3 regions of the Bradyrhizobium sp. UFLA06-24 genome follow, and region 1 is predicted to be linked to each of the others. Evidence: predicted binding sites of a transcription regulator. Region 1 holds the regulator's gene; each other region holds the start of a gene.
The links. The regulator PhoB, encoded in region 1, activates phosphate uptake and scavenging genes when phosphate is short. The targets are predictions, from matches to a motif close to TGTCATNNANCTGTCAT.
Positions count from the first base shown of each region.

Region 2: the regulator PhoB is predicted to act here: its motif matches at 5,535-5,551, upstream of IF809_RS07085 (UDP-2,3-diacylglucosamine diphosphatase).
Region 3: the regulator PhoB is predicted to act here: its motif matches at 3,509-3,525, upstream of IF809_RS02905 (RNA degradosome polyphosphate kinase).

Region 1 covers NZ_JADFUE010000003.1:209,560-219,075, forward strand. Annotated here, with positions in the region: gene pstS (phosphate ABC transporter substrate-binding protein PstS) at 1-883, shown strand, start outside; gene pstC (phosphate ABC transporter permease subunit PstC) at 1,061-2,050, shown strand; gene pstA (phosphate ABC transporter permease PstA) at 2,055-2,900, shown strand; gene pstB (phosphate ABC transporter ATP-binding protein PstB) at 2,897-3,718, shown strand; gene phoU (phosphate signaling complex protein PhoU) at 3,730-4,446, shown strand; gene phoB (phosphate regulon transcriptional regulator PhoB) at 4,469-5,176, shown strand; gene IF809_RS04930 (GcrA family cell cycle regulator) at 5,294-5,806, opposite strand; gene IF809_RS04935 (acetylornithine transaminase) at 6,263-7,465, shown strand; gene argF (ornithine carbamoyltransferase) at 7,465-8,388, shown strand; gene IF809_RS04945 (Hsp33 family molecular chaperone) at 8,552-9,516, shown strand, end outside.
Region 2 covers NZ_JADFUE010000005.1:129,568-139,083, reverse strand. Annotated here, with positions in the region: gene IF809_RS07115 (cystathionine gamma-synthase family protein) at 1-372, shown strand, start outside; gene IF809_RS07110 (CHRD domain-containing protein) at 448-867, opposite strand; gene IF809_RS07105 (c-type cytochrome) at 1,023-1,949, shown strand; gene IF809_RS07100 (Lrp/AsnC ligand binding domain-containing protein) at 1,946-2,191, opposite strand; gene IF809_RS07095 (PAS domain S-box protein) at 2,275-4,257, opposite strand; gene thiD (bifunctional hydroxymethylpyrimidine kinase/phosphomethylpyrimidine kinase) at 4,570-5,370, shown strand; gene IF809_RS07085 (UDP-2,3-diacylglucosamine diphosphatase) at 5,575-6,387, shown strand; gene IF809_RS07080 (glycosyltransferase family 4 protein) at 6,387-7,430, shown strand; gene IF809_RS07075 (threonine/serine dehydratase) at 7,496-8,479, shown strand; gene IF809_RS07070 (caspase family protein) at 8,764-9,516, opposite strand, start outside.
Region 3 covers NZ_JADFUE010000002.1:94,033-103,548, forward strand. Annotated here, with positions in the region: gene ppx (exopolyphosphatase) at 1-1,230, opposite strand, end outside; gene IF809_RS02905 (RNA degradosome polyphosphate kinase) at 1,246-3,435, opposite strand; gene IF809_RS02910 (P-loop NTPase family protein) at 3,576-4,253, opposite strand; gene IF809_RS02915 (CDP-alcohol phosphatidyltransferase family protein) at 4,347-4,889, opposite strand; gene purM (phosphoribosylformylglycinamidine cyclo-ligase) at 5,045-6,118, shown strand; gene purN (phosphoribosylglycinamide formyltransferase) at 6,118-6,771, shown strand; gene IF809_RS02930 (cold-shock protein) at 6,862-7,068, opposite strand; gene IF809_RS02935 (autotransporter outer membrane beta-barrel domain-containing protein) at 7,445-8,605, shown strand; gene IF809_RS02940 (LysR family transcriptional regulator) at 8,624-9,516, opposite strand, start outside.

The DNA.
Region 1 (9,516 bases):
CAAGAAGGAGACCGGCAACGGCTTGAACTACCAGTCGATCGGTTCCGGCGGCGGCATCAAGCAGATCCAGGCCAAGACCGTGACCTTCGGCGCGACCGACATGCCGCTCAAGGCCGAGCAGCTCGAGAAGGACGGTCTCGCGCAGTGGCCGATGGTGATGGGCGCGATCGTTCCCGTCGTCAACCTTGAAGGCGTCAAGGCCGGCGAGATGGTGTTTGACGGCGAGACCCTCGCCAACATCTATCTCGGCAAGATCACCAAGTGGGACGACGCCGCGATCAAGAAGCTCAATCCCAACGTGAAGCTGCCGTCGGAGGCGATCACCGTGGTTCGCCGCTCGGACGGTTCGGGCACCACCTTCAACTTCACCAACTATCTCTCCAAGGTCAGCGCCGACTGGAAGAGCAAGGTCGGTGAGGGCACCGCCGTCGAGTGGCCGGTTGGCGTCGGCGCCAAGGGCAATGAAGGCGTGTCGGGCAACATCAGCCAGACCAAGAACTCGATCGGTTACGTCGAGTACGCCTACGCCAAGCAGAACAAGCTGACCTACACCAAGTTGGTCAACAAGGGCGGCAAGACCGTTGAGCCCACCACCGAGGCGTTCCAGGCGGCCGCAGCCAACGCCGACTGGTCCAAGGCGCCCGGCTATTACGTCATCCTGACCGACCAGCCCGGCGACAAGTCCTGGCCGATCACGGCGGCGACCTTCATCCTCATGCACAAGGATGCCACCGACAAGGCGGCCTCGCAGGAAGCCATCAAGTTCTTCCGCTGGGCCTTCAAGAACGGCGCCAAGGCGGCCGAGGAGCTCGACTACATCCCGATGCCGGACAGCGTTGTCCAGCAGATCGAGAAGACCTGGTCTGCCGAGATCAAGAGCTGAGCCCAGGCTCCCGTGTCCCGGACGCGGTGCGGCATGAAATGACGCACCGCTGAGCCGGGACCCACAAGAGGTGGCCCCGGATCTGCGTCGCACCGCTTACGCGCTGCGCCGCGTCCGGGGCACGAGACCGATCAAACAAGAACGAGTAAATTGGTACAGGGGATCGGCGTGGCAGAGATGGCTGTTCAGAGCGACGTAATCGACGACGCCGGACCGTATGACCGCGCCAAGGCCTTGAGCGCGTTCAAGCTCGGCGATGTCACCTTCTATTGGATCACCCGGCTCTCCGCGATCTCAGTTCTCCTCATCCTCGGCGGCATCATCCTGTCGCTGATCGTCGGCGCCTTTCCGGCGATGAAGGAATACGGCTTCGCGTTCCTGTGGACGCAGCGCTGGGCGCCCTCGGCGGATCCGCCCGTGCTCGGCGCGCTCGGGCCGATGTACGGTACGCTCGTTACCTCCTTCATCGCGATGCTGATTGCCATTCCCGTCGGTCTCGGCATTGCGATCTTCCTGACCGAGCTCTGCCCGCAATGGCTGCGCCGTCCGATCGGCATGGCCGTGGAGCTGCTCGCCGGCATTCCCTCGATCATCTACGGCATGTGGGGCTTCTTCGTGCTGGGCCCGTTCCTGGCCAACACCTTCCAGCCCTTCATGATCAAGATCTTCGACGGTGTCCCCGTGCTCGGCGCGATCTTCGCCGGCCCGCCGTCTTACCTCAGCCTGTTCAATGCCGCGCTGATCCTCGCCATCATGGTGCTGCCCTTCATCACCTCGATCTCGGTCGACGTGTTCAAGACCGTGCCGCCGGTGCTGAAGGAGGCCGCCTACGGGGTCGGCTGCACCACCTGGGAGGTCGTGCGCAGCGTGGTGATCCCCTACACCCGCGTCGGCATCATCGGCGGCGTCATGCTGGCGCTGGGCCGCGCGCTCGGCGAGACCATGGCGGTGACCTTCATCATCGGCAACTCGTTCCGCATCTCGTCCTCGATCTTCGCGCCGGGCACCACGATCTCGGCGGCGATCGCCTCCGAATTCGCCGAGAGCGACGGCCTGCACCAATCCGGCCTGATCCTGCTCGGCCTGCTGCTGTTCGTGCTGACGTTCTTCGTGCTCGCGGGCGCCCGGCTGATGCTGATGCGATTGGAAAAGAAGGCGGGGACCTGACGCCATGAACCCGATTTATGCGAGCCGCCGCCGCAAGGACATCGTCGTCCGCGGCCTGTGTATTGCAGCCGCCGCCTTCGGTGTCACTTGGCTGGCGCTGATCCTAATGACGTTGCTCTATAACGGGGTCTCGGGCCTGAATGTCGAGCTGTTTGCAGCAGACACGCCACCTCCGGGCTCGACTGAAGGGGGCCTGCGCAACGCGATCGTCGGTTCGATCATCATGACAGTGATCGGCGTTGGCATCGGCGCGCCGCTCGGCCTGTTCGCCGGCACCTATCTCGCCGAGTACGGTCGCAACGACAAGCTGACCTCGGTGATCCGCTTCATCAACGACATCCTGCTCTCGGCGCCCTCGATCATCATCGGCCTGTTCATCTATGGCGCGGTGGTGGTGCCCATGCGCGGCTTCTCGGCGATCGCAGGCTCGCTCGCGCTCGCCGTGATCGTTATCCCAGTGGTGCTGCGCACGACGGAGGACATGCTGCTGCTGGTGCCGAATGCGCTGCGCGAGGCGGCCTCGGCGCTCGGCCTGCCGCGCTCGCTGGTGATCAAGCGGATCGCCTACCGCGCCGCGCGCTCCGGCCTCATCACCGGGGTGCTGCTCGCGACCGCCCGCGTCGCCGGCGAAACCGCGCCGCTGCTCTTCACCGCGCTGTCGAACCAGTTCTTCAGTCTCGGCCTGAACAAGACGATGGCGAACCTGCCCGTCACCATCAACAACTTCGTCCAGAGCCCCTACGCCTATTGGAAGCAGCTCGCCTGGAGCGGTGCGCTGCTGATCACGCTCACCGTGCTTGCCCTGAACATTGGCGCCCGCATCCTCGGCGCCGAGAGGACCGCAAAATGACCGACCTGTCCGTATCCGTGAGCTCCAACGCTCATCTGGCCTCGCAGCAGCCGCTGCCGGAAGCGCCGGCGAAGGTGACAGTGCGCAACCTCAACTTCTATTACGGCGAGCACCACGCGCTGAAGAACATCAACCTGACGCTCGGCACCAACCGAGTCACCGCCTTCATCGGCCCGTCCGGCTGCGGCAAGTCGACCCTGCTGCGCATCTTCAACCGGATGTACGACCTCTATCCGGGCCAGCGCGTCACCGGCCAGTTGATGCTCGACCAGACCAACATCCTCGACCCCAAGCTCGACCTCAACCTGCTGCGCGCCCGCGTCGGCATGGTGTTCCAGAAGCCGACGCCGTTCCCGATGACGATCTACGAGAACATCGCCTTCGGCATCCGTCTCTACGAGAAGATCTCGAAGTCCGAGATGGACGACCGCGTCGAGAAGGCGCTGCGCGGCGGCGCGCTGTGGAACGAGGTCAAGGACAAGCTCAACGCCTCCGGCCTGTCGCTTTCCGGCGGGCAGCAGCAGCGTCTCTGCATCGCCCGCACCGTGGCGGTGCGGCCCGAAGTGATTCTGTTCGACGAGCCCTGCTCGGCGCTCGATCCGATCTCGACCGCCAAGGTCGAAGAGCTGATCCAGGAACTGTCCGAGAACTACACGATTGCGATCGTCACCCACAACATGCAGCAGGCGGCCCGCGTCTCCGACAAGACCGCCTTCATGTATCTCGGCGAGCTGATCGAGTTCGACGACACCAGCAAGATCTTCACGTCGCCATCCGACCGGCGTACGCAGGATTACATCACCGGCCGGTTCGGCTGAGGAGACGGAACATGGGTTCTGAACATACCGCAAAGGCCTTCGACACCGACCTCCAGGAGCTCACCCGTCTGGTCGCCGAGATGGGCGGCATCGCCGAGCGCATGATCGTCGATTCCGTCGATGCGCTGATCCGCCGCGACGTCGCGCTCGGTCAGCGGGTCGTCACCATCGACGCCGAGCTCGACACGCTGCAGAGGAAGATCGAGGAGCGCGCCGTGCTCACCATCGCGCGCCGCCAGCCGATGGCGGTCGATCTGCGCGAGATCGTCGGCGCGATGCGCGTTGCCACCGATCTCGAGCGCATCGGCGACCTCGCCAAGAACATGGGCAAGCGCGTCGCGGCGCTGGAGACCGACTTCCATCCGCTCAAGCTGTTCCGCGGCCTCGAGCACATGACCGACCTCGTGCAGCAGCAGGTCAAGTCGGTGCTGGACGCCTATGCGGCGCATGATCTGCCGGCGGCGATGGCGGTGTGGAAGGGGGACGAGGAGGTCGACGCCATCTGCACCTCCCTGTTCCGCGAGCTCCTCACCTACATGATGGAGGATCCGCGCAACATCTCGTTCTGCATCCACCTGATGTTCTGCGCCAAGAACATCGAGCGGATCGGCGACCACGCCACCAATATCGCCGAGACCGTGTTCTACATGATCGAAGGCCAGGCCATCACCGACAAGCGGCCGAAGGGCGACATGACGACGTTCGCCACGACGGTCCCGAACACCTGATTACGCAAGGAGCGACGACCCGATGGGCGCACGCATCATGGTGGTTGAGGACGAGGAAGCTCTGACCGAGCTTCTCCGCTACAACCTCGAAGGCGACGGCTATGACGTCGAGACGGTGATGCGCGGCGACGACGCCGACACCCGTCTCAAGGAGCACATCCCCGATCTGATCGTGCTCGACTGGATGCTGCCGGGGCTGTCCGGCATCGAGCTGTGCCGCCGGCTGCGGACGCGGTCCGACACCAAGCAGCTGCCGATCATCATGCTCACCGCGCGCGGCGAGGAGAGCGAGCGGGTGCGGGGGCTCGCCACCGGCGCCGACGATTACATCGTCAAGCCGTTCTCGGTGCCCGAGCTCTTGGCGCGCGTGAAGGGCCTGCTCCGCCGCGCAAGCCCCGAGCGGCTCGCAACCGTCCTCGCCTTCGGCGACATCGAGCTTGATCGCGAGAAGCGCCGCGTGGCGCGCTCGGGCCGTCCGATCGATCTCGGCCCGACCGAATACCGCCTTTTGGAGTTCTTCCTCGAGCATCCCGGCCGCGTGTTCTCGCGCGAGCAGCTGCTCGACAGCGTCTGGGGCCGCGACATCTATATCGACGAGCGCACCGTCGACGTTCATATCGGCCGGCTGCGCAAGCTGCTCAATCTCGGCCGCGAGCAGGACCCCATCCGCACCGTCCGCGGTGCCGGCTATGCGCTGGACGATCGCTTTGCGAAGGCCGAGCAGACGTAGGTTTGCGCAGGTGAGTTGCGTACGACGGCTGCGGCGGTCTCAGCCGTCGCCGACACCGAGTCCGTTGAGCCGTGATCGTGTCACGGCTGTCGTCGTTGTCAGCTAAATTCGTTCAGCTCACCGCGCGCCCGGCTTCGCCGGCGCACGCCGGCGATCGGCGGCCGGCTGATACGCAACCCGCGAGTGCTGGGCGCAGTAGGGCAGGCCGGACAGCGCCTTTCCGCCGCAGAAGAAGAAATCCGGGCTCGAGGGATCGCCGACCGGCCAGTGGCAGGTGGCCTCGTTCAGCTCGAGCAGCGACAGCCGCTGGCTCATCGGCACCACGTTGTCGTAAGTGACGGGCTCTGCCTCGACCTCGACCTCGAAGGCCTGCGCCAGCGCGGTGTTGCCGCGCGCCATCGGCCGGCTCACCCGCATCATGTGCTGCGCGGGCCGCGCTTTGCGCGGCCGTGGAGCTGCCGACGTCGGGCTCTTGGCGCGGCCGGACAGGCCGAGCCTGTGCACCTTGCCGATCACGGCGTTACGGGTGACATTCCCAAGCTCGGCGGCGATCTGGCTGGCCGAAAGTCCGGCCTCCCAGAGCTTTTTCAGCTGCTCGACGCGATCGTCGGACCAGGTCAAAACCGTCATTGCACCCTTTCCTTCGCCGCGCGCCGCCATCTTCGGGGCGGCACGACGAATGCCTAAGTCTCGAAAAACCCGTGCCGTCAGAATCCCTTAAGGCTCGCCGGGCGCGCGAGATGCGCCCGAACGTTTACGCCGGTACATGAGGACTTCTGGGATCAGGACTGCTGCACGAGATGTCGTATCTGACAAGCCAAACGCTACAATATGGCGCGACTCACGCGCAAGAGTCCGCCGACTCGCTTCCACATGTTCCGTGGCGAAATTCCCGCAAAAACGCCACCGCAAGACTACGGAATCAGCGTTTCGCGAGGCTTTCCGGGCGGCATTGACACCGGTTTCACCAGGCCTAAGATAGTCGCGCGTGCCGCCCTTAAAAGGCGGCACGTTTCGTTTTCCGGGCCGGTCAATGGTGCGTTGCGCAATGCACCCTTCACCGTCCGCAACAATCAAGTGATCGTCATGACCAGCAGCGCAGCGCCGCATTTGCTCCCCGTTTTCGCCAGGGCCGACATTGGTTTTGAGCGCGGCGAAGGCGTCTGGTTGATCGCGACCAACGGCGATCGCTATCTCGATTTCACCTCGGGCGTCGCGGTGAATGCGCTCGGCCATGCCCATCCTGCGCTGGTCAAGGCGTTGCAGGAGCAGGCAACCAAGCTCTGGCACATGTCGAACCTGTTCCAGAGCCCTGATGGCGAGAAGCTCGCCGCGCGCCTGTGCAGCGAGAGCTTTGCGGACTTCGTTTTCTTCTGCAATTCCGGCGCCGAGGCGCTGGAGGGCGTCATCAAGCTGGTGCGCCACCATCACTTCTCCAAGGGGCACCCGGAGCGCTACCGCATCATCACGTTCGAGGGCGCCTTCCATGGCCGCACGCTGGCGACGCTCGCCGCGACGGGCTCTGCAAAATATCTCGAAGGCTTTGGTCCGCCGATGGACGGCTTCGACCAGGTGCCGCATGGCGACCTCGAGGCCGTCAAGAAGGCGATCGGCCCGCACACCGCCGGTATCCTGATCGAGCCGATCCAGGGTGAGGGCGGCGTGCGTTCGGCGCAATCAGGCTTTCTCAAGGCGCTGCGTCAGCTCTGCGATGAGAAGGGTCTGCTGCTCGCGTTCGACGAGGTGCAGACCGGCATGGGCCGCACCGGCGATCTCTTTGCTCACCGGCGCACGGGCGTCACGCCCGACGTGATGTCGCTGGCGAAAGCGCTCGGCGGCGGCTTCCCGATCGGCGCGATACTGGCGACCGCCGATGCTGCCGCCGGCATGGGCCCCGGCTCGCACGGTTCGACTTTCGGGGGCAATCCGCTGGCGATTGCGGCCGCGAATGCCGTGCTCGACGTCATGCTCAAGCCCGGGTTCTTCGACCACGTGCAGAAGATGTCGTTGCTGCTCAAGCAGAAGCTCGCCTCCGTGATCGACCGCCACCCCGATGTCGTCAGCGAAGTGCGCGGCGAGGGGCTCCTGATCGGCATCAAGGCCGTGGTGCCCTCCGGCGACCTGGTCGCAGCGCTCCGCAACGAGAAGCTGCTCACCGTCAGCGCCGGCGACAATGTCGTGCGCTTCCTGCCGCCGTTGATCGTCACCGAAGCCGAGATCGAGGACAGCGTCGTCAGGCTCGAACGCGCCTGCACGGCGCTGTCCGGCAACAAGCGGGCGGCAAGCTGATGAGCAAGTCACCCAAGCACTTCCTCGATATCAACGAGCTGCCGCTGTCGGAGCTCAAGAGCATGCTCGCGGCCTCCTCCGCCATGAAGGCGAAGCAGAAGGCGCATCAGCCGGTCAGGCCGCTCGAAGGCAAGACGCTGGCGATGATCTTCGAGCGGCCGTCGACCCGCACCCGCGTCTCGTTCGATGTCGCCATGCGCCAGCTCGGCGGCGAGCCCATCATGCTCACCGGCGCCGAGATGCAGCTCGGCCGCGGCGAAACCATCGCCGACACCGCGCGCGTGCTGTCGCGTTATGTCGATGCCATCATGATCCGCATCCTCAATCACGAGGCGCTGCTGGAGCTCGCGGCGAACGCCACGGTGCCTGTCATCAACGGCCTGACACGGCGCTCGCATCCCTGTCAGGTGATGGCAGATCTGATGACCTTCGAGGAGCATCGCGGCCCCATCGAAGGTCGGACGGTGGCCTGGACCGGCGACGACAACAACGTGCTGGCGTCCTGGGCCCATGCCGCCGAGCGTTTCAAGTTCAAGCTCAATGTCGCGACACCGCCGGAACTCGCTCCGAAGAAGGTGATGCGCGACTTCATCAAGGCCACCGGCGCATCGATCGTGATCGGTACCGATCCGGAAGCCGCCGTGAAGGGCGCCGATTGCGTCGTCACGGACACCTGGGTGTCGATGGGCGACAAGGAAGGCGAGCACCGCCACAACGTGCTCAAGCCCTATCAGGTCAATGCCAAACTGATGTCGCTGGCCAAGCCCGATGCGCTGTTCATGCACTGCTTGCCCGCCCATCGCGGCGAGGAGGTCACCGACGAAGTGATCGACGGCCCGCAATCGGTCGTGTTCGACGAGGCCGAAAACCGCCTGCACGCGCAGAAGGGCATTCTGGCCTGGTGCTTTGACGCGGTGAAGTAGCCTTCCTTGTAGCCCGGATGGAGCGCAGCGAAATCGGGGGGCCGGGGATGGACTAGTCCCGGATTGCGCTGCGCTCCATCCGGGCTACGCAGGCCGTCGTTCCATCGACGGAATGCGGGCGTACCTCTTTCATTTTGCATCGACCGATCCCAGATAGAGCGCCATGGTTTCCCAATCCCCCGACATGAAAACCGGACCCGAGGGCCCGGTTCGCGCGCCTTCGGCGGTTCCGATCGACGATGCCGTGCTGCCTTACGAGGTCGACGCGCTCGACGTCCGCGGCCGCCTGGTGCGGCTCGGCCCCGCGCTCGACGACATCCTGACCAAGCACGATTATCCTGCCCCGGTCGGCAAGCTGCTCGGCGAGGCCATCGTGCTCACGACGCTGCTCGGCTCTGCGCTGAAATTCGAGGGCCGCTTCATCCTGCAGGCCCAGACCGACGGTCCGGTGTCGTTCCTGGTGGTGGATTATCAGGCGCCGGATCGCCTGCGCGCCTATGCGCGCTTCGATGCCGAGCGTCTCGGCGATGCCAAGGATTCCGGCGCGCTGCTCGGCCGCGGCCATCTCGCCATGACCATCGATCAGGGGCCCGACATGAGCCGCTACCAGGGCCTGGTCGCGCTCGACGGCGGCAGCCTGGAAGATGCCGCGCACGAATATTTCCTGCGCTCCGAGCAGATCCCGACGCGCGTGCGTCTTGCGGTCGGCGAGGAGTGGCGCTCGAGCGACGGTGGCAAGCATCGCTGGCGTGCCGGCGGCATGCTGATGCAGTTCTTGCCGAAGGCGCCTGAGCGCGCGCGGCAGGCCGACCTGCATCCCGGCGACGCGCCCGAAGGCGCCGAGGTGCATAGCATCGCCGAGGATGATGCCTGGGTCGAGGCGCGCTCGCTGATCGAGACTGTCGAGGACGTCGAGCTGATCGATCCCGATCTCTCCGGCGAGCGGCTGCTCTACCGCCTGTTCCACGAACGCGGCGTGCGCGTGTTCAACCCGCTTGTGCTGAAGGCGCAATGCTCCTGTTCGCGCGACGCGGTTGCGTCGATGCTGAAGAGCTTCTCGCCGGATGATCGCATCGCGATGGTCAAGGACGACAAGGTCGTCGTGACCTGCGAGTTCTGCAGCTCGGT
Region 2 (9,516 bases), on a different contig from region 1:
GCGAATTTCCTGCGCGATCATGCCAAGGTGGCGAAGGTGCACTATCTCGGCCATCACGAGGAAACCTCGCCCTCGGGGCGCGTGTTCGCGCGGCAATGCCTCGGCGCTGGATCGACGTTCTCCTTCGACATCGTCGGCGGCCAGGCCGCGGCGGAGAAATTCCTCAATGCGTTGCAGATCTTCAAGCTCGCGGTCAGCCTTGGCGGAACGGAGTCGCTGGCCAGCCTGCCCGCCACGATGACCCATTCCGGCGTCCCCGCCGATATCCGCCGCAAGATCGGCGTGCTCGATTGCACCATCCGCCTGTCGATCGGCATCGAGAATCCGTCGGATCTGATCGCCGATCTCGAGCAGGCGTTGAGCGCGGCGTGAACGCGCTTCAATCCGGAATCGAAAAGGCCGGACGCATTGCTGCGCCCGGCCGTCGTATAAGAGGCCGCCGTGAACTTACTTCGTCACCTGGCCGCGGATTTCGCCCCCCGGGTTGGCCGCGGTGTGAATGTTGACGTAGAGCTTGCCGGCGAGGAGATCAGAGGCCTGCGCGTCGGTCAGCGTCGCCGAGCCTTCGACCGGGCTGTTGGCCGCGCCGGGAATCGGGATCGCGACGCCTGCGTTCTTGCCGGCCTCGGCGGGGCCGTGGAAATGGGCCGCGGTCGCGGGGCCGGAGAGGCCGGAATAGGTCAGCTTCCAGGAGAGCTTCTTGGTGGCAGCATCATAGTCGAGATCGGCCTTGCCGGTGCCGCTGCTGGTGGTGGCGGGGACTTCGGACTTGCCGTCCAGCGTCGCCTTCAGCTTCTCCGCGCTGGCCGGGCTTGCGAATGCGACGGCAGCCCCGAGGGCCAGCGTGGCAAAAAGCGCTTTGTTCATGAGTCTCTCCCTGTTGACGCCTGATTGCAGTCAAACTTGCAAACAGTGCGGCTCCGACTTTATTCCCGGATTACAATCACACCATCTAAATTATTCGTGGCTGGAGCCGCTGTGGGATGATCCGTAAAACGGCTTGAGTTCAACGGGATCCCGCAATGCTGCGACGAACAATTTTTGTCATTTTGATTGCTGCTGTCGCAGCCTTTGCCGTCTATTGGTGGCTGACCGCGCCGCCCGCGCTGGCCTTGCCGGCACCGACGCGCGGACCGGACCTTGCCAACGGGCAGGAGCTGTTCAACGCCGGCGGCTGTTCGTCCTGCCATGCCGTGCCCAACCAGCCCGATCGCCTGAAGCTCGGGGGAGGCCTCGCGCTCGGCTCGCCGTTCGGCACGTTCTATGCCCCGAACATTTCGCCTGATCCGACCGACGGCATCGGCCGCTGGAGCGAGGCCGAGTTCATCAATGCAGTGACGCGCGGCATTTCGCCCGACGGCACGCACTATTTCCCGGCGTTTCCCTACACTTCCTACCACATCGCCAAAGTCGATGATGTCCGCGATCTCTTCGCCTATTTGAAGACGCTGCCGGCGGTGTCGGGGCGGGTGCGCGACCACGACCTGCCGTTTCCCTTCAACATCCGCCGCAATGTCGGCATCTGGAAATTGCTGTTCATGGATGTCGGGCCGTTTGTGCCGGACGCAAAGCGTTCGGCGCAATGGAATCGCGGTCGCTATCTGGTGAACGGCTTCGGCCATTGCGCCGAGTGCCACAGTCCGCGCAATTTTCTCGGCGGCGTCATCGCCGCGCAGCGGTTCGCCGGCGGTCCCAATCCGGAAGGCGACGGCTGGGTCCCCAACATCACGCAGAAGGGCATCGGTGACTGGAGCGAGAAAGATATCGCCGACTTCCTCGAGACCGGCGACATGCCCGAGGGCGACAGCGCATCGGGCGCGATGCGGCCGGTCATCAAGAACCTCGCGCAGCTGAGGCCAGAGGATCGTGCTGCGATGGCCGCCTATCTGAAGTCGCTGGCGCCGGTCGACGGGCCGACGCCGCCCAAGCGCGCGACTCCGCCCAGCTAGCTCGCCCCGAACGCCTTGAAGGTGATGATCGTGAGCGTGTCCTGGATGCCCGGCAGCACCTGCACCTTCTCGTTGACGAAGTGGCCGATGTCGGTGTCCTTGTCGACATAGAACTTCACCAGCAGATCGTATTGGCCGGCGGTGGAATAGATCTCGGAGGCGATCTCGGCTTCGGCAAGCGCGTTGGCCACCGTGTAGGACTGGCCGAGCTTGCATTTGATCTGGACGAAGAAAGGAACCATTGCAGTCACTCCGAAGGCATCTCTTGCCGGCTAATAGGCCAAAACCGGCCTGATTTAGCAAGCCGCCAGATACCAGTCCTGTCCTAGGAGGTCACGGACGTCGCGGCAAATGCGTCCCTGAGCCGCTGGGCAAGCTCGGCCTTGCGATAGGGCTTGGTCAGGACGACCGAATGGGGCTGTGCGCGACCTTGCTCGACCAGGGTCTCCAGCGCATAGCCTGAGGTGAACAGGACCGGCAGGGCGGGCCTGATACGCCAGGCCTGATCGGCGAGCTCCCAGCCGCTCATCCCGCCGGGCATGACAATATCGGTGAACAGCAGGTCAATGCCGGGGTCGGCGCGCAGCCGCTGCAAGGCCTCCTGACCGTTGACGGCGGCGAGGACATTGTAGCCGAGCGCCTCCACCCGGAGGATCACCGATGAGCGCACGAACGGATCGTCCTCGGCGATCAGGATGGTCTCATGGCCGCGCGGTGCGGCCTCTTCGCTCTCCAGTACGTCGACTAGCGGCTGTCCGCCGCCGGCGCGCGGCAGATAGATCCGGACGGTCGTCCCCAGGCCTTGCTCGCTATAGATCGAGACATGGCCGTCGGATTGCTTGGCGAAGCCATAGACCATGCTGAGCCCGAGCCCAGAACCCTTGCCGACCTCTTTGGTGGTGAAGAACGGCTCGAAGGCGTGCTCGATCACCTCAGGCGTCATGCCGTCACCGTCGTCCGTGACCGATATCAGCGCGTAGGCGCCGGACGCGACTTCCGGGTGCAGGGCGCGATAGTCCTCGTCGATCGCGGCGAGCTCGGTGCTCAGCGTCAGACGGCCGCCTGACGGCATCGCGTCCTGCGCATTCAGCGCCAGGTTTAGTACGGCCGATTCCAGCTGGGAGCGGTCGGCAAAAGCCTTGATCGTGCCGGGCCCGAAGGCGGTGCTGATCTCGATATTCTCGCGCAGGGTGCGCTTGAACAGCTTGAGCATGGACAAGATGAGCTCGCGGCAATCGATCGTCTGCGGCCGCAACAGCTGCCGGCGGCTGAAGGCGAGCAGCCGCTGCGTCAGCTCCGCGCCTCGTTCACCGGACTGGCAGATATCGTCGGCGAACTGGCGCAGATCCGGCCGGGCCTTGAGCTGCTCGCCGAGATGCTCGGCATTGCCGATGATCACGGTTAGCAGGTTGTTGAAGTCGTGCGCGATTCCGCCGGAGAGCTGGCCGACGGTTTCCATCTTCTGCGCCTGCTGGAGTTGCTGCTCGGTCAGCTTGCGCGCGGTCAGATCGTGGATGATGCCGACGAAGATGAGCTCGCCGTCCTGCATGGCCTGGCCGACCGACAGGTCCATCGGAAAAGTCGATCCGTCCTTGCGCAGGCCGGTCGTCTCGCCGCCGGTCGCGAAGCCGGGGACCGGGCCGTCGGACCCGGCGCCGGCTCCGCCTGGCATCAGCACCCTGACGTTCCTGTTGATCACCTCTCTGGCCTGATAGCCGAACAACCGCTCGCAGGCCGGGTTGAACAGCAGGATGCGGTTCTGCGCATCGAACAGGATGACGCCGTCGACCGCGGTCTCGACGACCGCGGTGAGACGCGCCACGCTTTCGCGCATTGCGCGCTGTGCCTCTTCCACCTGCTTGAGCAGCTGCGTCGCGTCGCGGCGCTTGGTCTCCTCCTCCTCGAGCGCGGCCTGGACCTTCTGCAGCTCGAACGGGGAGGGGATCGTCAGGATCTTCGGCAACAGCGGCCAGAGTGCGGCCGCGGTGAAGATCGACGCGATCGCGGTCGCCGCCTTGACAAGGCCCTCGATGCCGTAGATCGGCACCCAGAGCGTGTAGATCGACAGCACATGCGTCAGCCCGCAGGCCATGATGAAGGCCGCGAATGCCCAAAAGACCCAGCCAAATTTGAGGTCACGCCGCTTGGTGACGAGGATCGCGAGCGCAAACGGGATCGAGAAATACGCAATCGCGATGCTGGCATCGGAGACGACGTGAAGCCAGATCAGCTCGGGTTCCCACAGCAGGCAGATGCCATGCGGCGAGAACATCGACGTGTCGAGGAGGCGTTGGAAAAAGGCCCACATGATACAGTCCGAGAGGGTTGCAGGCCGGGGCGGCCCGCAACATCGCGTTGCCTGCGAATCGGCCAACGTTTCACCATCTGGAGTTGCGTGCCAAGGCCGGGTGATACCGAGGTCATGATGTCGCCCGTTATGCACGCTTGCGGGACGACAAGCCGGCAACGCTTCCCCTTCGCCTGATTCGGCCGCGCCCCCGCAGGTCCGGCTTGCCGGTGTGCCTTGCCAGTGTGCCTTGCCGGAGCCTTGCGAGCGCGCTAGGACAGGCAGGTCAGGACAGAGCATGGCCGAGTATTGTTCAAGCAAGCGTATGCTGCGATGACGGCGCCCGTGGCGCTCACCATCGCCGGCTCCGATTCGAGCGGCGGCGCCGGCATCCAGGCCGATCTGAAGACCTTCGCCGCGCTCGGCGTCTACGGCGCGTCCGCTATCACGGCGCTGACGGCGCAGAACACCGAAGGCGTCGCCGGGATCCACGCCGTGCCTGCCGATTTCGTCACCGCGCAGATCGATGCAGTGTTCGCCGATCTGGCCGTCGGCGCGGTGAAGATCGGCATGGTGGCGCAGGCCGGCACGATCGAGGCGATCGTTGCCGCGCTGTCGCGCTGGAAGCCTCGCCACGTCGTGCTAGATCCGGTGATGGTGGCAACATCGGGCGATCGCCTGCTGGCCGCGGAAGCCGTCGAAGCCTTGCGCACGAAGCTGATGCCGCTTGCATCGGTGATCACGCCCAATCTGCCTGAGGCCGCCGCTCTGCTCGACGAGCCGCTCGCGCGAAGCGAGGCCGACATCGAACGTCAGGGGCGTCGGTTACTCGGTCTTGGCTGCCGCGCGGTCCTGATCAAGGGCGGGCACGGCGAGGGCCGTGAGAGCATCGACTATCTCGTCAGCACCGATCGCCTGATCGCACTCGCCGCGCCGCGCGTGGCGACCCGCAACACCCACGGCACCGGCTGCTCGCTGTCCTCGGCCGTCGCCGCGGGTCTTGCCAAGGGCGAAGATCTCGAGACGGCCGTACGCAACGCCAAGGGCTGGATCAGCGCGGCCATTGCGGCCGCCGACCGCTTCAGCGTCGGTCATGGCCACGGGCCGATCCATCATTTCCACAAGTTCTACTGAGATCGCCGTCGCGGCGCTCCATTCACCGGCGTGGCCACGGTTTTCCGGCATTTTGCGGAGAACCAGGGCGGCCTGATGTCGCCTGATTGTCGCATGCGGCTGATAATCGCGGGGAGGGCGAGGCAAGGTCTGATTCGTATTTGAGGGTGCCTCAAAGGTTCAATCGTCATCCCCCTGTCACGGGACATTGTTACAGGCTGTCGCATGGGAAGTTACGATGTGAGTGACGAGAGCCCGGAGCGGCGCTTTCGCACGTTGTTCATCTCCGACGTCCATCTCGGAGCCCGCGGCTCGCAAGCCGACCTTCTGCTAGACTTCCTGCGCTACCACGACGCCGATACGATCTATCTCGTCGGCGACATCGTTGACGGCTGGGCGCTGAAATCCGGCTGGTACTGGCCGCAATCGCACAACGATCTGGTGCAGAAGCTCCTGCGCAAGGCGCGCAAGGGCGCCAAGGTCATTTACATCCCGGGCAATCACGACGAGTTCCTGCGGAAATATTACGGCACGCATTTCGGCGGCATCGACGTCGTCGAGAACACCGTCCACACCGGCGCGGACGGCAAGCGCTATCTCGTCATCCACGGCGATATCTTCGATCTCGTGGTGCAGAACGCGCGTTGGCTCGCCCATCTCGGCGACAGGGCCTACGATTTCGCGATCCGGATGAACCGGCTGGTCAACTTCTTCCGCCGCATGTTCGGCGTGCGCTACTGGTCGCTGTCGCAATGGGCCAAGCAGAAGGTCAAGAAGGCGGTCAACTATATCGGCGCCTTCGAGGAGGCCCTTGCCGCCGAGGCGCGCCGCCATGAGGCCGACGGCGTGATCTGCGGGCACATCCACTACGCCGTAATCCGTGACGAGGCCGGTATCCGCTACATGAACTGCGGTGACTGGGTGGAAAGCTGCACGGCAATCGTCGAGCACGAGGACGGCCAGTTCGAGATCATCACCTGGGCCGATCACTTGCAAAAGCCCGCGCCGGTCGCGCAAGTGGCCGCAAAGGCGGCCTGATGCGCATCCTGGTCGCGACCGACGCCTGGCATCCGCAAGTCAATGGCGTCGTTCGGACCCTGACCAAGCTTGCGGACGCGGCCACCGCGCTCGATGTGAAGTTCTGTTTTCTCACGCCTAATTCGTTCCGCACCTTCGCAATGCCGAGCTACCGCGACGTGCGGCTCGCGATGCCGCGCCCGGCGCGCATCGCGAAATTGATCGCGGAGGCGCAGCCCGATAGCATTCATATTGCGACGGAAGGCCCGATCGGCCTGATGGTCCGCCGCTATTGCCGGCAGCGCAAGCTGCCGTTCACGACCAGCTTCCATACCCGCTTTCCCGAATATGTCCGCGCCCGCGTGCCGGTTCCGGGCTCGCTGATCTGGCGCGCGCTCCGCCGTTTCCACAGCCCGAGCCGTGCCGTGATGGCGGCAACGCCGGCGCTGGCCCGCGAGCTCGGCGAGCGAGGGTTCGAGAACGTCGTGCTGTGGCCGCGCGGTGTCGACACCCATCTGTTCCACCCCCGCGCCGTCGACCTCTGCCTGCCGGCCCCGGTGTTCCTCTCGGTCGGCCGCGTCGCAGTGGAGAAGAACCTGGAGGCGTTCCTCGACCTTGATCTGCCCGGTACCAAAGTGATCGTCGGCGATGGCCCGGCGCGCAACGCGCTGGAAGAGGCCTATCCCGACGCCATCTTCCTGGGCGAGAAGCACGGCGAGGAACTGGCCGATATCTATGCCGCGGCCGACGTCTTCGTGTTTCCGAGCAGGACCGACACGTTCGGCCTGGTCCTGCTCGAGGCGCTGGCGAGCGGCCTGCCGGTTGCCGCCTTTCCGGTGAAGGGGCCGCGCGACGTCATCGGCGATGCGCCGGTCGGCGCGCTGGAGGAGGACCTGCGCAGTGCCTGCTTTGCCGCGCTCGACATCTCGCGGCAGGCCTGCGTCGAATTCGCCGCCGAATACACCTGGGAGGCTTCGGCGCGGGCCTTTGTCGACAGCATTTTGGCTGTTGATGCGGTGCTGCCGGGCCGGAAAGGGGCGGAACAGCCGCGCTTCGTGGCCTGATTGGAGAGAAATCCTCGCGCGCAGGTGTCTTGCCCGGTCCGCTCCCGCCGCGATAACATCGCGCCATGTCCGAACAGCCCCTTCCGGTCGGCCCCGCCGATATCGACGCCGCAGCGCGCGTGCTCGCGCCCTTCGCCGTCCGCACCCCGCTGTTGTCCTTTCCAGTGCTCAACGAGCGCGTTGGCGCCAACGTCTTCCTGAAGCCGGAGATGCTCCAGCGCACCGGCTCGTTCAAGTTCCGTGGTGCCTTCAACAAGGTGTTCTCGATCCCGCAGGACAAGCGCGCCGGCGGCGTCGTCGCGTTCTCCTCCGGCAACCACGCCCAGGGCGTGGCGGCGGCGGCGAAGATCCTGGACATGCAGGCGACCATCGTGATGCCGGCGGACGCCCCGCTGTCCAAGCGCGAGCGCACCAAATCCTATGGCGCCGAGGTCGTGCTGTACGATCGTGACAAGGACGATCGCGAGGCGATCTCGCGTGGCATCGCCGAGAAGCGCGGCGCGACATTGGTCCGGCCCTATGACGATCCGTTCGTGATCGCAGGCCAGGGCACCGCCGGCCGCGAGATCGCACAGGACATGGCATCGCTTGGCCTTGCTCCCGACATCGTGGTCGCGCCCGCTTCCGGCGGCGGACTGATCGCGGGCGTCGCCACGGCCGTAAAGGCGCGTTATCCGCAAGCCCAGATCGTGGTGGCCGAGCCCGAGGCGTTCGACGATCACGGCCTGTCGCTAAGTGTCGGCCATCGCGAGCCGCATCCGCCGGCAGGCCGCACCATCTGCGATGCCTTGATGGCGCTGATCCCGGGCGAGATGACCTTTGCGATCAACAGCAAGCTGCTCGCGCGCGGCGTCACGGCCTCGGACAAGGAAGTCGGCGCAGCGGTGGCCTTTGCCTATCGCGAGCTGAAGCTCGTCGTCGAGCCCGGCGGCGCGGTGGGTCTTGCGGCGTTGCTGGCGGGGCGTCTCGATGTCGCCGGCAAGAACGTCGTCATCGTGCTGTCAGGCGGCAATGTCGATGCGGATCTGTTCGCCGAGCTGGTGGCCTGAGTTCTCAAGCTTTTGACACGATGAATGGACAGAGCGCCGCCGCTCTGTCCCTTTTGTGTCGTGGGTTCAAAAACTCGCCGCTTGCTCGTTGCAACCTCTCCGCTTGCGGGGGAGGCGTCGGCCGCCCCGGCGGCCGTTCTCTTTAAAACACCGAGGCAAAGCCTCGGCTGCGGCGAAGCGTCGGTTGGGGGCTCTGTCCTCTTGGGGATTGTCCCATTGCGGAGACACTCCTCTCCCCAATCCTCCCCCGCAATCGGGGGAGGGAGCGCACTATCTACAGGACATCAGTGCATGAACCCGCGGTGATTGCCGCCGCCCATCATCGGCGCCTGGTTCATCGACTGGCGGAAATTGTTTCCGCCGCCATTGTTGATCCGGTTGATGGTGCTGAACTGCGGACGGGTGTTCTGCACCTGGACCTTGTTGACCGGATTGTTGTTGAGCTTCACGCCGTTGTTGATGTGGATCGGATTAGTCTGCGTCTGAACGTTCACTGGCTTCACATCGAGGGTCGAGCCGCCCTTGCCTGTTGTCACGGGCATGCTCACGACCTTACCCGCCGTGCCGGTGTTGGCTTTGCCCGTGGTCGGCGTCGTGGTGCTCACCGGCAGCGTCGTGATCTTGCCGATGCCGCCAGTGCTCGTCGTGTTACTGGGCGCGGGCAGGGTGACGATCTTGCCAGGGATTTGCGACGGCGTGCCATTGCCGAGCTTGCCGACGACGTTGCCATCGACCGACTTCTGCACGATCGGCAGGTTGGCGTTCGCCTGCATCCCGCCATTGCCGTGCTGCATCAGCGGCATGTATTTGGGCGCGCCGAGATTGCCGATCTTCAGGGTCGGGGCAATGCTCTGCGGAGCCAGGAACTTCGTCGCCTGCATCAGGGGGATCAGCTTCGGCTGCGCCTCGAGCTTCAGTGCGACTTGCGCATAGGGGCTGCTGTTGTACTTGTCGTAGAAGGCCTTGTAGCCGAACGGCGAGTTCAACAACACGGCTTCATGCCAGGCCTGCGAGATCAGCAGGTTCGCGAGCAGCCA
Region 3 (9,516 bases), on a different contig from region 1:
GCTGAGACCCGCATAGCGATAGAACACCGACAGTCCGACGAAGGCGCGTTCGCGGTGATCGATCGCGCCGAAATTGGCGTTGACCACGAGACTCAGCGTCTGCTCGCCGCGATGATCGGGATGGACGCGCCAGCCGATGTCGGACAGCAGACAGGCCGTGTGGCGCAGACGGCGATCCTCCTCGGTCTCGCGCAGCTTCACGACGCGCGCCAGCCGGTCGGTCCAGGCGATCAGCTCGCGCGCGTGCTGCGCCGAGCGCGACAGAAGCTGGTTCAGCTCCTCGGCCGCGCAGATCAGGCCGTCCTTGTTGCGTTCGGACTCCGGCAACTTCTCGTGCAGCAGGCCCTCGCGCACGCCGAAGGTCGAGAACACGATGGTCTTGGGTTTTGCGACGCGGATGATGTGCTCGAGCACGAGCGCTGCATAGGTGAGGAGAGGGCGCCGCGCATCCGCGACGACCTCGATGTCGGCGAGCATGTCGGCGGCGGCGAGGCGCCGCAGCCGGCGGACAAAATCCAGCGCCTCGGCCGCTTGTATGGAATAGCCGTGCATCACCTGGAGCGGATAGCCGCTCTGGATGATGTGGATGCGCGCCAGCGCGCGCCAGGTGCCGCCGACGGCATAGAAGGTGCGGCCGCTGCCGGCCGTGAGCTGTGGGACCTGGTCGAGCGCCTCGCGCACGATGCGGTCGGCGCGCTTGAGCGATTTGTGGGCGAGGTCCTGGAGCGCGAGACCACCGAGCGGCAGCGTCACGCCGCTCCGCACCCGGTTCCTGCGCACGTCGATCAATTCCAGCGAACCGCCGCCGAGATCGCCGACGATGCCGTCGGGATTGTGCACACCCGAGATCACGCCGAGCGCCGACAGCTTTGCTTCGCGCGGTCCCGACAGGATTTCGATGTTCACGGCGCAGATGCGCTCCGCCTTCGCGATGAAATCGGGGCCGTTGGAAGCATCACGGCAGGCCGCAGTTGCGATCGCGAATACGCGGCCGACCTGCATGACGCGGCACAGCGCGCGGAAACGCTTCAGCGACGTCAGCGCCTTGTCGACGGCGTCGGGCGCAAGCAGGCCGGTGCTCTGCACCTCGCGTCCGAGGCCGCACAGCGTCTTCTCGTTGAAGATCGGAATCAGGCTCCGCGCCAGCGCCTCGTAGACGACGAGACGAACCGAATTGGAGCCGATGTCGATGACCGCGACGCTAGCGCCACGCTTGCGCGGGCGTTTCACGACAAGGATCTCCGGTCAGGACTGATGGCGTTCGTTCCGGCGTGTGAGACGCCGCGGCGAGGATTCCTTGAGCGACTTTCCACGGCCAGACAGACTCGGATTTGTCATGAAGTAGTTGTGCACGTTGAAGGGCTCCTCGCCCTTCGCGGCCTTCATACGCGTTGAAGACCCGTCCGGCAACAATTGCCAGCTCTGCTCATTGTCCTTCAGATTCGCGACCATGATCTGTTCGAGAACCTGCTGATGCACCGTGGGATTCTGCAGCGGACACAACACTTCGACACGGCGATCGAGGTTGCGCGGCATCATATCGGCCGACGAGATATACACAGCCGCTTTCGCGCTCGGCAGGCCCTGGCCCATGCCGAAGCAGTAGATTCGGCCGTGCTCCAGGAAGCGCCCGATGATCGACTTGACGCGGATGTTCTCCGACAGGCCAGGAATACCGGGGCGGAGGCAGCAGATACCGCGTACCACGAGCTCGACTTGAACGCCGGCCTGCGAGGCCTCGTAGAGCGCGTCGATGATATCGGGGTCGACCAATGCATTCATCTTCATCCAGACCGCGCCGGGCTTGCCGTGACGCGCGTGTTCGGTCTCGCCCTGGATGTGCTCGATGATGCGCTTGCGCAAGGTCAGCGGCGACACGGCCATCTTTTCCAGATCGCTCGGTGCTGCGTAGCCCGTAATGAAGTTGAACACGCGCGCGGCGTCGCGGCCGATGGTCGGTTCCGAGGTGAAGTAGGAGAGATCGGTGTAAATTCGCGCGGTCACCGGGTGGTAATTGCCGGTGCCGGTGTGGACGTAAGTGGCAAGGCTCCCGCCCTCGCGGCGCACCACCATCGAGAGCTTCGCGTGCGTCTTGAGTTCGAGGAAGCCGTAGACGACCTGGACGCCGGCGCGTTCGAGATCGCGCGCCCAGCGGATGTTGGCCTCTTCGTCGAAGCGCGCCTTCAATTCGATGAGCGCGGTGACGGACTTGCCGGCTTCGGCAGCTTCGGCCAGCGCGCGCACGATCGGCGAGTTGTTCGAGGTCCGGTAGAGCGTCTGCTTGATCGCGACGACGTCGGGGTCGCGCGCCGCCTGTTGCAGGAACTGCACCACGACGTCGAAGGATTCGTAGGGGTGATGGACAATCAGGTCCTTCTGCCTGATAGCGGCGAAGATGTCGCCGCCATGCTCGCGCACGCGCTCGGGATGGCGCGGCACGTAGGGGGTGAATTCGAGATCGGGCCGATCAAGCCGGGTGAGCTGCGACAGCTCGTTCATGGCCAGCACGCCGTCGACCAGGAACACCTCGTCATCGGACGCCGACAGCGCGTGCTGCACGAAGCTGCGCAGCTCCTCCGGCATCTTGGCGTCGATCTCCAGCCGAATCACCGAGCCGCGGCGGCGGCGCTTCAGCGCGGTCTCGAACAGGCGGACGAGGTCTTCGGCCTCTTCCTCGATTTCGAGCTCGGAGTCGCGGATGATGCGGAAGGCGCCCTGGCCGTGCAGACTGTAGCCGGGGAACAGGCGGTTGATGAACAGGCTGGTTGCCTGCTCCAGCGAGATCAGGCGCACCTTGCCTTCGGCCGGCAGGCGGATGAAGCGGTCGATCTTGCCGGGCATACGGATCAGCGCGTTCATCGGCTTGCCGTCGGCCTCGCGCGTGAGCTGGAGCGCGATGGTGAAGCCGAGGCTCGGGATGAACGGGAAGGGGTGGGCAGGATCGATCGCCAGCGGTGTCAGCAGCGGGAAAACGTTGTTGAGGAAATAGTCCTCGAGCCAGGTCCGTTCCGCCTTGGTGACGTCCTTGCCGTCGACCAGCACGATGCCGACCTCGGCCAGCGTGCCGCGCAGGTCGCGCCAGATGGCCTGCTGATCGGAGGCGAGCTGGGAGACTGTGCGGTTGATCAGCGCGAGCTGCTCGGACGGGGTCAAGCCGTCAGGGGCGCGTTCGGCAATGCCCTCGCGCACCTGGGCTTTGATGCCGGCGACGCGGACCATGAAGAATTCGTCGAGATTGTTCGCCGAAATCGACAGGAAACGCACCCGCTCCAGCATGGGATGGCTGGGGTTGACCGATTCCTCCAAGACGCGCCGGTTGAAGTGCAGCCAGGACAGTTCGCGATTGATGAAGCGCTCGGGGCTTGTGGCGATCGCCGGCAGGCCCTGGGGCTCCGTGGCTTTCTCTTTTGTTTCAACGGCTTGCGCAGAGTCCATGAGAAGTCGGTCCATCAAAATTGCCCCTCTTTGCGACTTAGGCGCAAAACCGGCGGGAGCATGTGTTAGGGCGATGACGTTTCGATGACATTGATGTTCCGCCGCGGCATTGCGTCAAGCCGGCCTGAGGGAGCTGGCGGTCAGGTGTCCCGGAGCAGCTCGGCGGCGAGGGCCCGGGTGACGGGGCGGCCGAGACGCAGCGCCTCGCTGTCGAGCAGTTCCACGGCGCGCCGGGCGGCGGCCGAGGAGCGCTCCAGCCGGGTCGCGAGATAGCTCACGACGCTTTCGTCGATGGCAAGCTGGCGGTCGGCGCAGAATTTGACGATCAGGCCGCGGAACAGCTGGTCGTCGGGCGGCGCCAGCGAAATCACCGGAATGGTCCGCAGGCGGGAGCGCAGGTCGCGGAGATCCACCTCCAATGCCGCCGGTGCCTCGCGAGCAGTGAACAGCACGAAGGCGCCATCCTCGCGGGCAAGGTTCATCAAATGGAAGAGGGCGCGCTCGTCGAAATCCCTGGCCTTGAGATCCTCCATCACCAGAGCGCCGGTCGCGAGCGCGCCGGGGACGCTGGCTGGGGTCAGCGCATTGGCCATGGTCGAGCGGGCACCTGATATCTCGGCCCAGATCGCAGCCAGATGGCTCTTGCCGGAACCCTCAGGGCCGGCGAGCCACATGATCCGGCTCGGCCATTCCGGCCAGCTGTCGATCAAAGCGAGGCCAGCGGCATTGGCGGGGCCCTCGAGAAAATTGTCCCGGGTGAGGCTCTCGGCATGCGGAAGCGAAAACGCCAATTGCCGGGGATGAACGCGGGCTGCCACGCTTGCTTTGCTCCGTGCCGGCGCGCCGGCCTTGTCTGAAGAGATTCGTGTTACTCGATCGGGACTCGGCCTTTTGCGGGGCCGCATCCCGTCTCATTTCGCCTCGATCGTGCTCATGTGCCGCAGCCATTCGACGAGGTAGAGTGACACTGAGGACAGCGTGAACACCGTGACCAGCGCCAGCAGGATCATATCATAAGGCGCAGCCTTGAAGCCGAAGGCGAGGGCCGCCAGCACTAGGGCCGCATAGGCCACCTGGGCGGCGGTATTGAGCTTCGAGACCTTGGAGGGCCTCATCTCGACGGGTTTGTCGAACAACCAGGATACGATCACGGCAGCGACGATCATGATGTCGCGCGACACCACCAGGATCACGATCCAGCGTGGGATATCGCCCCAGATCCCGAGCGACAGGTAGATCGACACCAGCAAGGCCTTGTCGGCCAGGGGATCGAGCAGGGCGCCGAGCTCACTGGCCATGTTGAAGCGCTTGGCCAGGAAGCCATCCACGGCGTCGCTGATGCCCGCGATGAGGAAGACGGCGAACGCCACCTCCATTTGGCTCGACACGATGGCCCAGACGATGATGGGGACCAGCATGATGCGGCCCAAGGTAATGATGTTCGGTATACTCACACGGCGCTTCCCGGCACCCGACCTGACCTTGAATCCCGGCTCTAAGAGGCTGAACCGGTTGATATCTCTACATAGTATAGGGCGGGGCGCCACGCTTGCCATTGCGCGTCCCCGGAATTCGACGTAACCAGCCGCAAACCCACTGGAAATCGGGCATGACCGACCGCAAAAACGGCCTCACTTACGCCGATTCAGGCGTCGATATCGACGCGGGCAACCGCTTGGTCGACCTGATCAAGCCGATGGTGCGCGCCACCGCCCGGCCCGGCGCAGATGCAGAGATCGGCGGATTCGGCGGCCTGTTCGACCTCAAGGCGGCCGGTTTTAGGGATCCCGTCCTGGTCGCGGCTACCGACGGCGTCGGCACCAAGGTCAAGATCGCAATCGAGACCGGCCTGCATGGCGGGATCGGCATCGACCTCGTCGCCATGAGCGTCAATGACCTCGTGGTCCAGGGCGCCGAGCCGCTGTTCTTCCTGGACTATTTTGCCTGCGGCAAGCTCGACCCCGAGGCCACGGCCGCGATCGTCGCCGGTGTTGCCGAGGGCTGCCGCGAATCCGGCTGCGCCCTGATCGGGGGCGAGACCGCCGAGATGCCCGGCCTCTACAAGGACGGCGACTATGATCTCGGCGGTTTTGCTGTTGGCGCCGCCGAGCGCGGCACGCTGTTGCCGCGCAAGGATATCGCCGTCGGCGATGCCGTGATCGGCCTTGCTTCGTCGGGCGTGCACTCCAACGGCTTCTCGCTGGTGCGCAAGATTGTGGAACAGTCCGGCCTTGGCTTCGAGGCACAGGCGCCATTTGCACCGGTCATGACCCTTGGCGGCGCGCTGCTGACGCCGACCCGCCTCTACGTCAAATCCTGCCTGCGAGCGATCCGCGAGACCGGCGCGTTGAAGGGGCTTGCCCATATCACCGGCGGCGGCTTCACCGACAACATCCCGCGCGTGTTGCCAGGCAATCTCGGTGTCGGTATCGACCTTGCGCGCCTACCGGTGCTGCCCGTGTTCAAATGGCTGTCCGAGCAAGCCGGCATCGCCGAGCTCGAAATGCTCCGCACCTTCAACTGCGGCATCGGCATGATCGCCATCGTCGAGCCTGACAAGGTCGACCAGGTCACGCAGGTCTTCACCGATGCCGGCGAAACCGTGGCACAGCTCGGCACCGTGATCCCGGCCGAGGGCGAGCACCGCGTGGTCTATAACGGCCATCTCGATCTGGCGCTGTGATGAAGCGCCGCGTCGCCATTCTGATCTCCGGTCGCGGTTCCAACATGGCCGCACTGATCAAGGCCGCAAGCGCGCCGGATTTTCCGGCAGAGATCTCGCTGGTGATCTCGAACAAGGCCGACGCGCTCGGGCTCGAACGGGCCAAGGCGGCCGGCGTGACGACGCTGGTGATCGAGAGCAAGCCGTTCGGCAAGGACCGCGCTGGTTTCGAGAAAGTGTTGCAGGCAGCTCTGGACCAGCACGGCATCGAGCTGATTTGCCTCGGCGGCTTCATGCGCCTGTTCACCGCCGAATTCACCAAGGCCTGGTACGGACGGATGCTCAACATCCATCCGTCGCTGCTGCCGTCGTTCCCGGGCCTCGACCCGCATGGGCAGGCCCTGCGCGCCGGCGTCAAACTGTCCGGCGCGACGGTGCACTTCGTGATTCCCGAGACCGATGCGGGCCCGATCGTGATGCAGGGCGCCGTGCCCGTCAGCGACCACGACACGGCGGAGACGCTATCGGAGCGCATCCTCGAAGTGGAGCACCGCATCTACCCCGCGGCACTGAGCCTGCTCGCGACCGGCAAGGTCACGATCGAGGGAGACGTCTGCAAGACGGCGGGAAGCGCGGCGTCCGAGAATTTTCTGATTGCGCCGGTGGCGAACTGAATCGCGTCCTGCGTTTCGTCACCCCAAATAAAATCCCCCGGCAGAGCCGGGGGCAACGTCATGATCTCTCGCGCTGAGCTTCGAGAGAAATCAGGAGACCTTGAGGTTCTCCGCGGACGATTTGCCGCGGTTCTCCACGAGGTCATATTCAACCACCTGGTTCTCGTTCAGGGTCGAGAGGCCAGCGCGCTCGACCGCGGAGATGTGGACGAACACGTCCTTATCGCCGCCGTTGGGCTTGATGAACCCGTAACCCTTGGTGGGGTTGAACCATTTGACGGTGCCCTTTTGTGGCATCGTTAGTCTCCTCCGCTAGATACTAAAAAGACGCGGCCGCTTTTCGCGTGCCACGTCACAAACGGGCTTCCGGAAGTCTGTTCGAGTCTTGAGTCTGTCGCGAAACGCACAGCCGAGCGGCCAATTCCGATTGTGTGCGGTATTCCAACACGAAAACCGCGCGCTAGCAAGTCGCGCGCGAATTTCAAGGTCACGCGGAAGATCTCCCGCAGCAATTTGCGACCTGTGGCCGAGGAACCACAATCAGGGGCAATCACCCCGGCGATAGCCTGCCAAGCTGTTGACCCCTCATGGCAGTTCAGCACAAATCGCCGCACCTGCTCGCCGTTCGTGTTGTATTTTTGCGGCCGCCATTTTGCTTCTGGGATTCCTCGTCATGTGCCGCATTCGGCAGCCCAACAGGATACGGCAGACGATCGGATTGGGCCGTGTCCGTCGGATCGTGCGGGCAGTTGCCGTCGCCCTTTCGGTTGTCGTGATGCTGCCGGTGACGTCAGGCTTCGCTCAGACCCCGACGCCTGCTGCATCTCCGACGCCGACGCCCACGCCATCGCCGATCCCGACTCCAAGCGCGACATCGACCAATTACAACCAGTCGGCCGGCAGCAGCACGCTCAATTTCGGCTCGAACTTCCTGGAGCGGCTCGGTAGCCAGGCGTCGGGCGGCGTCAACCGGGTGTCACGCACCAATCCCGGCGGCGGGGGTGCGTCGGAGAGCGCGGAGGATCCGCGCTACCGCACCTGGTTCGAGGGTTATGGGATGTCAGTCCGGACCGATGCCCAAGGGGATTTCGTCGGCGACAAGCGCAAGACCGTCGGCGGTGTCGCCGGCTTCGGCGCGCGGATCGCGCCCGGCGTCAACCTCGGCTTTTCCGTTGACCAAAGCCATACCGACATCGACGTGCCGCTCGCGCTCCAGTCGGCGACGCTCGACCTGACGCAGGTCGGCTTCAACGGCTCCGTCGACAAGGGCCCGTGGACCTGGGCCTTCGCAGTGGTGCACGGCTTCGGCAAGGTTCATTCTAGCCGCGACACCGGCTTTGGTCTCGCAACCGCGGGCTATCGCGCTGCTGTCGATGGCGCGCTGACCGAGATCAGCTATTACTGGACCAGGGACCAGAGGCGCATCGTGCCCAAGGGCGCGCTTGAATATGTGCGGGCGACCGGCGCGGCGTTCCAGGAGACGGGCGGACTTGACCCGCTCAACGTCGGCTCGAGCGCAATCTCGCGTGCGCGCGTCATGGTCGGCGCCGAGATCGGGCGCTACTTCATCTTCGACAGGAAGGTCCTGGACCTCTCAGCTTACGGCAAGTTCGTCGATAATTTCCATCAGGACCTGGGATCGGTACAGGTCAGCTTGGGGAGCCAGAACATCATCGTTCCCGGCATCGGCGAGAGCCGATACGGCATGGACGCCGGTGCCGCTGCCTCGCTCAGCCTGACCAACACCGCGCGGTTGTACGTCAATTACGACGGCAAATTCCGCAATGAGCTGGTGTCGCACCAGGGCACGGTCGGCTTCGAATATCGGTGGTGACGTGGGGTGCCCTGGCGCTTAAGCCGGTGTCACCGCGACGTAGCCGGTCAATCCAAAGGCTTCGCGGACCGACGTCATCATCGGCACCAGCGCGTCCGGATGGATGAACTCGTCTCGGAAGCAGGGATAGATTTTGGGATCGAATATCTTTTTCAGCCAGTCGACGACGATCTTGTGCCGCTCGGAGGCGCGGAACTCTTTGTGATAAGTGAGCCAGAGGTCGACGTGATGGCTGACGCCGAGATCGACGGCGACGAGCGGTGCCCCCAGCGCGATCGCCACCGTCGGCAGGAAGCCGATGCCGGCGCCGCGCTCGACCGCATAGAGCACGCCGACCGAGGAGTTGGTCTTGATTCCGACGATGCCTTCTAGCGATTTCAACCCGAGCACGCGGGCATAGGCGCCGCCGTCGACCTGCGGCGCGCTCTGCTGGATGATGCGATGGCTCGGCAATTCGGCGAGCGTTGCCGGCAGGCCGTAGAGGTTCGCATAGTCGTTCGAGACGAACGGATAAATGTGCAGCCGGCCTAGCTTGGCCACGATGAGGTCGGGATTGGTCGGCGGCTCGAGCTGGATCGCGATGTCCGACTCCAGCCGCGCGACGTCCGCCTGCTCCATCGCACAACGCAGATCGACGGTGATCTTGCGATAGCTCTTCTGGAAGTCGATCAGCCGCGGCAGGATCCAGAAATTGCCCGGACCCTCCGTCACCGCGACGCGCACGGTGCCCGACAAGTCGTTGGACGTGCGCGAGGCGCGACGGAAGACGTTGAAGGCGTGACGCTCCATATGCGCGACGTCCGCGATCATAGCGGCGCCTTCGTCGCTGAGCGTGAGGCCGCTCTGGTCTCGCAGGAAAAGCTTGCAGTCGATGCTCTCTTCGAGCCGGTCGATCCTGCGCATCAACGTCG